DNA from 2 places in the Rhizobium sp. 42MFCr.1 genome. Region 1 is predicted to be linked to the other one. Evidence: predicted binding sites of a transcription regulator. Region 1 holds the regulator's gene; the other holds the start of a gene.
The links. The regulator PhoB, encoded in region 1, activates phosphate uptake and scavenging genes when phosphate is short. The targets are predictions, from matches to a motif close to TGTCATNNANCTGTCAT.

Region 1 (5,072 bases):
TCCGCCAACAAGGGTCAGATTGACCTCAAGGTCGACGAGAAGAACCGCAAGGTGAACGACAGGCAGGTTGGCTGGATGAACCAGCTGGCGGAAACCGGTGCGCTGCACAAGAAATTCAACACCGGGCTCTTCGTCAACGGCAACTCCAGCCGTCCCGAGGCCGCCGGTCTTGGTGTCGCCCTGGTTGGCTCGCTTTATCTGATGTTGATCGTGCTCGTCCTTTCCCTGCCGATCGGCGTTGCCGCTTCGATTTACCTCGAGGAATTTGCACCGAAGAACAAGCTGACGGACCTGATCGAGGTCAACATCAACAACCTCGCGGCGGTTCCCTCCATCGTCTACGGTCTGCTCGGTCTTGCTGTTTTCATCAACTTCGCCGGCCTGCCGCGTTCAGCGTCGCTGGTTGGTGGTCTGGTACTGACCCTGATGACCTTGCCCACGATCATCATCGCGACCCGCGCAGCGCTTCGCGCCGTCCCGCCATCGATCCGCTCGGCCGCGCTCGGCCTCGGCGCCTCCAAGATGCAGATGGTCTTCCACCACGTCCTGCCGCTTGCGATGCCCGGTATCCTGACCGGCACGATTATCGGTCTGGCGCACGCGCTCGGGGAGACGGCGCCGCTGCTTTTGATCGGCATGGTCGCTTTCGTCGCGAATGCTCCGGCGACGCCCATGGAGCCTTCGACGGCCCTGCCGGTGCAGGTCTACATGTGGGCCAATGAAGCCGAGCGCGCCTTCGTCGAGCGGACCTCCGGCGCCATTATCGTCCTGCTCCTATTCCTGATCCTCATGAACCTCGGAGCCATCCTCTTGCGTCGTCGCTTTGAGCGCCGCTGGTAAACGGAGTAAACATTATGAACATGTTGACGGAAGCAGCAGTTGAGAAAGCGGTTGATCAGAAGATGAACACCATTCCCTACAAGATGATCGGCCAGGACGTCTCCGTTTACTACGGCGAGAAGCGCGCGCTGTTCGACGTGAAGCTGAACATCCGTGAAAACACGGTGACCGCCCTGATTGGCCCATCCGGTTGCGGCAAGTCCACCTTCCTGCGCAGCCTGAACCGCATGAACGACACGATCGACGGTTGCCGCGTCGCTGGCAAGATCACGCTCGATGGCGAAGATATCTACGATCCGGATATCGACGTTGTGGAGCTTCGCGCGCGTGTAGGCATGGTGTTCCAGAAGCCCAACCCGTTCCCGAAGACGATCTACGAAAACGTCGCCTACGGTCCGCGTATCCATGGGCTCGCCAAGTCGAAGGCCGACATGGACCAGATCGTCGAACACAGCCTGCAGCGCGCCGGCCTCTGGAATGAGGTGAAGGATCGCGTTCACGAAGCCGGCACCGGTCTTTCCGGTGGTCAGCAGCAGCGCCTCTGCATCGCCCGCGCCGTCGCCGTCAGCCCCGAAGTCATCCTGATGGACGAGCCATGCTCGGCACTCGATCCGATTGCAACGGCCAAGGTCGAGGAGCTCATCCACGAGCTCCGCGAGAACTACACGATTGTCATCGTGACGCACTCGATGCAGCAGGCCGCCCGTGTTTCGCAGCGCACAGCCATGTTCCACCTTGGCAACCTCGTCGAGGAGAATGACACCGACAAGATGTTCACCAACCCGGACGATCCGCGCACCCAGGACTACATCATGGGCCGCTTCGGTTGATCGGCCGTCTCGGTAGCACTTACGATATTCAAGGATGAGCCCTATGGCATCGACACATATCTTTTCTGCCTACGACGATGATTTGAAGTTCCTGTCCCGCCGTATCTCGGAAATGGGCGGCTTGGCCGAGCAGATGGTCTCGGATGCAGTACGCGCGCTCGTAAACGGCGATACGGTTCTTGCCCAGAAGGTCATCTCGGACGATGTGATCCTCGACCACGCGGAGCGCGAGATCGGCGACAAGGCGATCGTCACGATCGCCCGCCGCCAGCCGATGGCGGCCGATCTTCGCGAGATCATGGGCTCCATCCGCATCGCGGCAGACCTGGAGCGCGTCGGCGACCTGGGCAAGAACACTGCCAAGCGCGTCATTGCCGTACAGAGCGCCGGCGTGCCGCGCAAGCTCGCCCGCGGCCTCGAGCACCTGTCCGAGCTCGCCCTCGTCCAACTCAAGGAAGTCCTCGACGTCTACACGAGCCGTGCTGCCGACAAAGCAAAATCGGTCCGTGAGCGCGACGAGGAAATCGACGCGATGTACACCTCGCTGTTCCGTGAAATGCTCACCTACATGATGGAAGATCCGCGCAACATCACCAGCTGCACGCATCTTCTGTTCTGCGCCAAGAACATCGAGCGCATCGGCGACCACGCCACCAACATTGCCGAAACGATCTACTACATGGCCACCGGTGCCCAGCCGGAAGGCGAACGTCCGAAGGACGATACCGCCAACACCGTCGGCGCAGTCACTGAATAGTCATTCCGCGACCGCGCCCCCAGGAGACCGAAACGAATGATCCCTAAAGTAGCTGTCGTTGAAGACGAAGAAGCGCTGAGCGTGCTTCTCCGCTATAACCTTGAGGCCGAAGGCTTTGAGGTCGATACCATCCTGCGCGGCGACGAGGCCGAGATCCGGCTTCAGGAACGCACGCCGGACCTTCTCATCCTCGATTGGATGTTGCCGGGCGTGTCTGGCATCGAGCTCTGCCGCCGCCTGCGCATGCGGCCGGAAACCGAGCGCCTGCCGATCATCATGCTGACCGCCCGTGGCGAGGAAAGCGAACGGGTTCGCGGCCTCTCGACCGGTGCTGACGATTACGTCGTCAAGCCGTTCTCGACGCCGGAGCTTGTCGCTCGCGTCAAGGCGATGCTGCGTCGTGCCAAGCCCGAGGTGCTCTCGACGCTGCTGAAGTGCGGCGATATCGAGCTGGATCGCGAGACACACCGCGTTCACCGCAAGAGCCGCGAAGTCCGCCTCGGCCCGACCGAATTCCGCCTTCTCGAGTTCTTGATGGCATCGCCCGGCCGCGTCTTCTCGCGCTCGCAGTTGCTCGACGGCGTCTGGGGTCACGACATCTATGTCGACGAGCGTACTGTTGACGTCCATGTCGGCCGCCTGCGCAAGGCTTTGAACTTTTCCAACATGCAGGACGTCATCCGCACCGTGCGCGGTGCCGGCTATTCGATGGAAGCCTGATCCTTTCAGGCGAGAGCCTGAAAGGTCTTTCCAATACAACGAAAAACGGGCCCGCGAAGGCCCGTTTTCTTTATTCCTTATCCGGCTTCCGGGTCAGGCGACCCGGTTAGCGGCCTTGCGGCGCTCGTTGACCGGCTGGTAGGCCATGCGCTGATGATACGTGCAATACGGGGAAGAGTCCGGGGACTCGCAACCGCAGAAGTGGAAGTCGTCATTGAGCGGATCGCCGACCGGCCACTTGCAGGTGCGCTCGGTGAGTTCGGTGAGGCCAAGGCGGCGAGAAATCGGAACGATTACATTTGCGGCCGGACGGAAGCGGACTTCCTCCACCGTATCGATTTCGATCTCTTCCTTGAGCATCGTCGCGCCCTGTTGGCGGGTAACGGTGCGTGTGGTGATCCGCGAGGCGTAGTTCGTGGCGCGGGGCGCCGAAGTCGTGCGCTTGGGGGTTCTGACGGTGGTCGTCGAACCGCCGGCCTTGGCACGGCCGGGCAGACTCAAACGATGGACTTTACCAATGACGGCATTACGACTTACACCGCCAAGTTGTGCTGCGATCTGGCTGGCGCTCAGGCCTTCGGACCACAGCTTCTTCAGTTTTTCAACGCGCTCGTCTGTCCAGTTCATGCCCCTGTCTCCGCCTTATTAGCGTTGGTGTAGGCAGAATCCTTCACCGTTGCCACGGACGTATCCGAGGCAAGAAACGCTTACTCAAATTTTGGTGACTAGTTCCGCCGCATGCAGCCTAGTAATTGAGTTTTAACCTAGTGTGAGGCCGACTCCGTGACAAGAGTCGGTTGAATCTCGGGGAATCGATTTTCAAGTTTTCCCCAACTTGCTGGGCGTGAGAGTCATTTATGCAACATAGTTGTTGATAGGTCGAGCGCCTCGGGATGGCTGCTTGACGCATGCAGCGAAACCTCAGTTTTGTTGACATTGCAGTGCGAAAAGTAAATAGTGCTGCTCGCCGCCGAAAGGCGGCATTTTTAATTTTCCGGACCTGCTTTCCTTAGCCGGAGTCCGGCTGCTGATGATTGCTGATAGGAGATCGCGCCATGGCTGAAGCCGCGCTTTACGACACCTACTCTCGTGCCCCGCTGCGGTTCGAGCGAGGAGAAGGCGTGTGGCTGATCAGCGAAACGGGCGAGCGATATCTTGATTTCGGCGCGGGCGTTGCCGTCACCTCCGTTGGCCACAGCCATCCGCATGTGGTTGGCGCGCTGAAGGAGCAGGCCGACAAGGTCTGGCATCTGTCCAACATCTATGAGATCCCGGGTCAGGAAACACTGGCAAAGCGGCTGACCGATGCGACCTTCGCCGATAAGGTGTTCTTCACGAACTCCGGCGCGGAAGCCTTGGAATGCGCGATCAAGACCGCGCGCCGCTATCAGTTTTCCAAGGGCCATCCCGAGCGGTTCCATATTATCACCTTTGAAGGCGCCTTCCATGGCCGTACGCTGGCGACGATTGCCGCCGGTGGCCAGGAGAAATACCTCGAAGGCTTCGGTCCCAAGGCGCCTGGCTTCGATCAGGTGCCGTTCGGTGATCTCGATGCACTCCGCAGCGCCATCACAAATGAAACGGCCGCGATCCTCATCGAACCTATTCAGGGGGAAGGCGGCGTCCGCCCGGCGACGAACGAGTTCCTGAAGGCACTTCGCGCGATCTGCGACGAGCATGGTCTGCTGCTGATTTTCGATGAAGTGCAGACCGGCATGGGCCGCACGGGCAAGCTCTTTGCGCATGAGTGGTCAGGCGCTACCCCCGATATCATGGCGGTTGCCAAGGGCATCGGCGGCGGCTTCCCGCTCGGAGCCTGCCTTGCCACGGCAGAGGCCGCTTCCGGCATGAAGGCCGGCACGCATGGCTCCACTTATGGCGGCAATCCGCTCGCCATGGCAGTTGGCAGTGCCGTGCTCGACGTG
Region 2 (5,072 bases), on a different contig from region 1:
CGGTCGCCATGTAGACATTGCCGAGCGGGGGCAGGTGGTCGCCCCACTGCACGATGATCGTTTCGCGGTCGCGCTTTTCTGCCCAATCCATCAGCATCTTGAGGCTGTCGTCGGCTTCCTTGACACCCTGCGTATAGGTGCCAAGGGTGGCGCGGTCGGCATCGTTCAGGTTGCCCTTGATGTCGATAGTGTTGTGGGCGTAACGGTTCGGTTCGTAGGGGCCATGTCCCTGCAAGGTGACACCAAAGAAGAAGAACGGGCGATCCATGCCGTCAGCCTCGTTCATGATCTCCTTCATAAGCGACTCGTCCGAAGCGAAGATGCCTCGCTTTTCCATGGGAGGCAGGGTTTCTTCGGAGCGGAACTGCTCGAAGCCGAAGTCCTTGTAAACTTCGTTGCGATTCCAGAACCAGCCGCTGAACGGATGAAGCGACCGCGCCGCGTAACCTTCGCCACGGAAGAACGTGGCGAGCGAGGGAACATCACGACGAATGTATTGCTGGTAGGGAATGCTGCCGTATGGCAGGAAGGCGTTGGAGAAACCTGTCAGCGCCTCGAATTCGACATTGGCGGTCATGCCGCCAAACTCCGGCGAGAAGACATAGCCGGACTGCTCTGCACGGATCGTCGGCATAGGATCTGGCGACAGGCTCAGCGTCTTCAGGCGGGTCGGATCCCAGAATGACTCGCTCATCAGCATGATCACGTCGGGCTTTTCGCGTGGCCCGCTGAGGTAGCCGTAGTTGCGGCCGGGGATGGCGTCGAGCGCCTCTGTACCGAAGCCGACAGGCGCTGCCACGTCTGCCATCGGAATGTTGAAGATGAAGGCGAGGATGAAGCCGTTGCTGCGGTAGTTTTCCTTCTGGTCCCACATCATCGGAACCACCTGCAGGCGGTCACGGATGAAGGAATATTGGGAATAGTCCATCAAGGACCCGAAAGCCGCGATAACGGGCAGGCCGACGCAAAGCCGGCGGACGCGAGAGGCCCTTGGGAGCTTTGGGAAGTTGCGCCAGGCGAAGCGCCAGAGGAAGACAATCGCGGTAACGGACAAGACGATGCCGACAAGCATCGCAACGGCCGTCCAGGGGCGGTCGCGCACCATCACAGGGAGCAGTTCCATGATCTGCCGCCCGAAAAGGACGTCCGATGGATAAAGCGGGTCCGAAAGGTAGTGCTGCTTCTGGTTGGATACGATGGCGGGGACGATCACAAGCGGAAGAACGATCAGCGCCGAAATGAACCGCCGGCCCAGGACTGCATCGAGCGACAGCATCAGGACAGTCAACATCACAACCGTCGTCATCCCCGGACGCACAGGCGATGTCAGGAATTCGCGGACGTCGGCCAACCCATCGCGGGCAATGATCTCCACAGTGGCGGTGGCAAGGAGCGCAAGCAGGGCACAAAAAGCAACGCTGAGTGCGGTGCGTAGGGCGGGCGACCGAGCGCTTCCCCCGAAATCGGTGGAAAGCGACGCAAAACGCGCTGCCGCTGCAGACCTCATTACCAACGCGATCAACTGGAAAACTCCGACGTCATAGAAGCTTCGTCGAACTGTCACATCTTCGTCATGAATGCTAGATGAACCGTTAGGTTTCCTGCATTTGTGATCGGTGGATAAAACGCCCATCACGCAGGAACTACCTCCAGAGCAGATTCTCGGTCAGGCGCATTTGCTTGTGCTGAGTGGCGAGCCGTCGTAGGTCTGGCGGATTCGATGCTTAGGAGGATTCAGATTGCGCAGTTCCGTTGAGATCTACAGCATCAGGACAGGCGAGGCGCGCGTCGTCTGGCAAACCACGCAACTCGTTGAGGCGCCGAATTTTTCGCCGGATGGGACCTATCTGCTGTTGAACGGCGACGGACTCCTCTACCGTCTCGCACTTGATGGTTCGAGCAAGGTCGGCAAGGTCGATACCGGCTTTGCGACGACCTGCAACAACGACCACGGCATTTCGCCCGATGGCCGCCAGATCGTCATCTCCGACAAAACCGAGTTCGGGAAGTCGACGATTTATGTGCTGCCGGCCGAAGGTGGTACGCCGCGGCTGGTGACGCAAAATCGGCCATCCTATTGGCACGGCTGGTCGCCCGACGGGAAGCAACTCGCCTATTGTGGCATCCGCAACGATTTGTTCGATATCTACACGATCTCCGTTGACGGCGGCGAAGAAAAGCGGCTGACCCACGGCGAGGGACGCAATGACGGGCCGGACTATTCCGCCGACGGTCAATGGATCTACTTCAATTCTAGCCGCACCGGCCTCATGCAAATCTGGCGAATCCATCCCGATGGGACCGGTCTCGAGCAGGTCACCAGTGACAACTATGGGAACTGGTTTGCCCATCCGTCGCCCAACAACGACAAGGTTCTGATCCTTTCTTACGATCCTGATGTGTTCGACCATCCACGCGATCTCGATGTTCGCCTGCGGCTGATGGACATGGACGGCGGAAACCTGACGATGCTCTTCGATCTCTTCGGCGGGCAGGGAACGATCAACGTGCCCAACTGGTCGCCGTCAGGTGATGAGTTCGCCTATGTGCGCTACTTTCCCGTCTCGGATTAAGGGATTGCGTCGGCCAGGGTTTATGGGCATAGACGCGTCCGTCGGGTGCCCGCCGCGGGCGGGAGAATCGGGAATTCGGTGAAAGACCGAAACGTGCCCAACGCTGTAAGGCTGACGGCTGCCGCAAAGAGCCACTGGTCCAGTACCGGGAAGGCGCGGCAGTCGGATGACGCCAAGTCAGAAGACCGGCCCGACACCATAGACTGACCCGCGTGGACGGCGGGCGGTTGTGTTGTTGGGGATTGACGATGCGACCAGACCATTCAGGCTCCCTGTCGGGAGCCGCAGCCTTTTCGACCGAGGAACGCGACGCCGTCTACAGGGCTATTTCGACGCGACGCGACGTGCGTTCCGAGTTTCTCCCGGATGCCATACCGGACGACGTCGTCAAAAGGCTTCTGACGGCCGCGCATCACGCGCCGTCCGTTGGGTTCATGCAGCCCTGGAATTTTATCCTGGTGCGCGATGACAAGGTGAAGGAGGCCGCGTGGCAGGCCTTCAATCGCGCCAACCGCGAGGCCGGCGAGATGTTTGAAGGCGGGCGGCAACAGCTCTATCGCTCGCTGAAGCTTGAGGGCATCCGAACCGCACCGCTCAGCATCTGCGTGACCTGCGATCCGGACCGCTGCGGCGATGTCGTTCTTGGCAGGACGCACAATCGGCGGATGGATTCCTACTCCACGGTCTGCGCCGTGCAGAATCTGTGGCTCGCCGCCCGAGCCGAAGGCGTGGGGGTCGGCTGGGTGAGTATCTTTCACGAGTCCGATATCAAGGACATCCTCGGTGTTCCTGATCGGGTCGAGATCGTTGCCTGGCTCTGCGTCGGCTATGTCGACCGGCTCTATGACCAGCCGGAACTCGCCGTCAAAGGATGGCGCCAGCGATTGGTGCTGGAGGAACTGGTGTTTACGGATCGCTGGGACAATCCAGCGGACTGAGGGCGGCTATTGCTGCTGCGGCTGAGGGCCCGGCTTTGCCGGATGCTTGAGGTCGATTGTGCCTTGGTCGCCGGCTAAGAATTGCGGACCGATCTGGCGCACCTTGTTGGTCGCCGGATCATATGGCCTGTCCGGCACCTGAGGCTGCGGTGCAGCCGGGGCGGCGACCTTGCTCGCTGGCTCGGGCTTCTTGGTTTCGATCGTGGTGATCGATCCTTGTTGCGGCGGTTCGCTGATCGATTGGCTTTTTCGCATCCGCTCATAGTAGGCGTTGAGGTCGCAGCTGCAGGATGATTTTTCGCCGGGTTTGCGGTTCTTGTAGGCGAAAGCGTTCGGCATTGCGCTGTAAGGAGCGCCCGTCGCCGCCGATATCATCTGTGAAGTCTCAGTGCTGGAGACGTCATGATAAAAGAGCTCGGTGTCGATGCCGGGACACATCTTCGAGCAGGTGTCGGCATCGCGGGCGAAGTCCTGCGAGGTTGCATTCGAGCTTAACGGAAAAAAGCCACCGTCGCAGGTGCGCACACAGACGGTATTGAGATGAGAGGGCGTCGACATGCCGGGGAGGTATCGGCGCTGGCCGGGATCGCCACCCGGCGGTACGAAGGTGTCGTTTCGCAGCGCCTGATCTTCAATGCTTGGAGGCGGTGCATATCCATCGCCGCTGTCGGCGGGCCACTGTTCCTCGTTGCAGCCATTGTCATCGAGCGCCGCAAGAAGCTCGTTTCGCGTGCGGACATCCTCGCTTTGGCCACGCAGCTCGTCGCGCCGCTGCTGCAGATAACGGATGTTGCCGACCATTTTGCTCTCCGCGCGCTCAAGCTCCCCGCAATAGCCGTCATCGTCGCCGATCACGACCATGCTGCCGCTTGTGCAGCCGTTCTGACGGAGATCGCTACGGACCTTGCGAAGCTCAAGGTTCTGTTCGGCGATGGCGCTGGCGAATTTGCGCACCTCGGGCGTGCTGCCGATGATTTGCGGCAGATCGGCAAGGCGGGCACGCAGGTCTCCGCAGATCGCCGGCACCTGGGCATGGGCCGGGCCGATCAACACAAGTGCGGCTGCGAATGACAGAATCCAGCGGTTCAAGGCATCGTCCCATCGGTGAGCAGGTCGTAAGGCGCGGCGTCCCGCCGCGCCTCCATTGCTAGCCCGTTTGTCTTAACAGGCTGCAGTCGGAATCTTAGCGCATTTTCTCGATCGGCCGCAAATCACGCCGGCTGTGAAGCCTCGACGACGGCGAGGGCAGCCATGTTGACGACACCGCGGGAGGTCACCGAGGGCGCCAGGATGTGCGCCGGCAGCGCAGCGCCCAGCAGGATCGGCCCTACATGCAAGCCGTCGATCATCGATTTCACGACGCCGAGGGTGATGTTCGCCGAATCCAGGTTCGGGAAGACCAGCAGGTTCGCTTCGTCATGCAGGGTCGTGTCGGGCATGACGCGCTTGCGCAGGGCGTCGGAGATCGCGCTCTCGCCATGCATCTCGCCGTCGACTTCAAGCTCCGGGGCTGCTTCGCGAACGAGCTTGAGAGCAGCACGCATCTTCGTCGCGCTCTCGG

Region 2: C934_RS0100875 (LTA synthase family protein) is a predicted target of PhoB. The motif match lies at 1,537-1,553, and genes of this name have one in related genera.

Annotation. Positions count from the first base shown of each region.
Region 1 covers NZ_KB897832.1:6,186-11,257, reverse strand. Annotated here, with positions in the region: gene pstA (phosphate ABC transporter permease PstA) at 1-840, shown strand, start outside; gene pstB (phosphate ABC transporter ATP-binding protein PstB) at 855-1,670, shown strand; gene phoU (phosphate signaling complex protein PhoU) at 1,714-2,427, shown strand; gene phoB (phosphate regulon transcriptional regulator PhoB) at 2,464-3,147, shown strand; gene C934_RS0115790 (GcrA family cell cycle regulator) at 3,241-3,774, opposite strand; gene C934_RS0115785 (aspartate aminotransferase family protein) at 4,203-5,072, shown strand, end outside.
Region 2 covers NZ_KB897818.1:168,976-174,047, forward strand. Annotated here, with positions in the region: gene C934_RS0100875 (LTA synthase family protein) at 1-1,522, opposite strand, end outside; gene C934_RS0100880 (TolB family protein) at 1,740-2,573, shown strand; cobalamin riboswitch at 2,600-2,781, shown strand; gene bluB (5,6-dimethylbenzimidazole synthase) at 2,822-3,511, shown strand; gene C934_RS0100890 (DUF2865 domain-containing protein) at 3,518-4,600, opposite strand; gene C934_RS0100895 (NADP-dependent malic enzyme) at 4,723-5,072, opposite strand, start outside.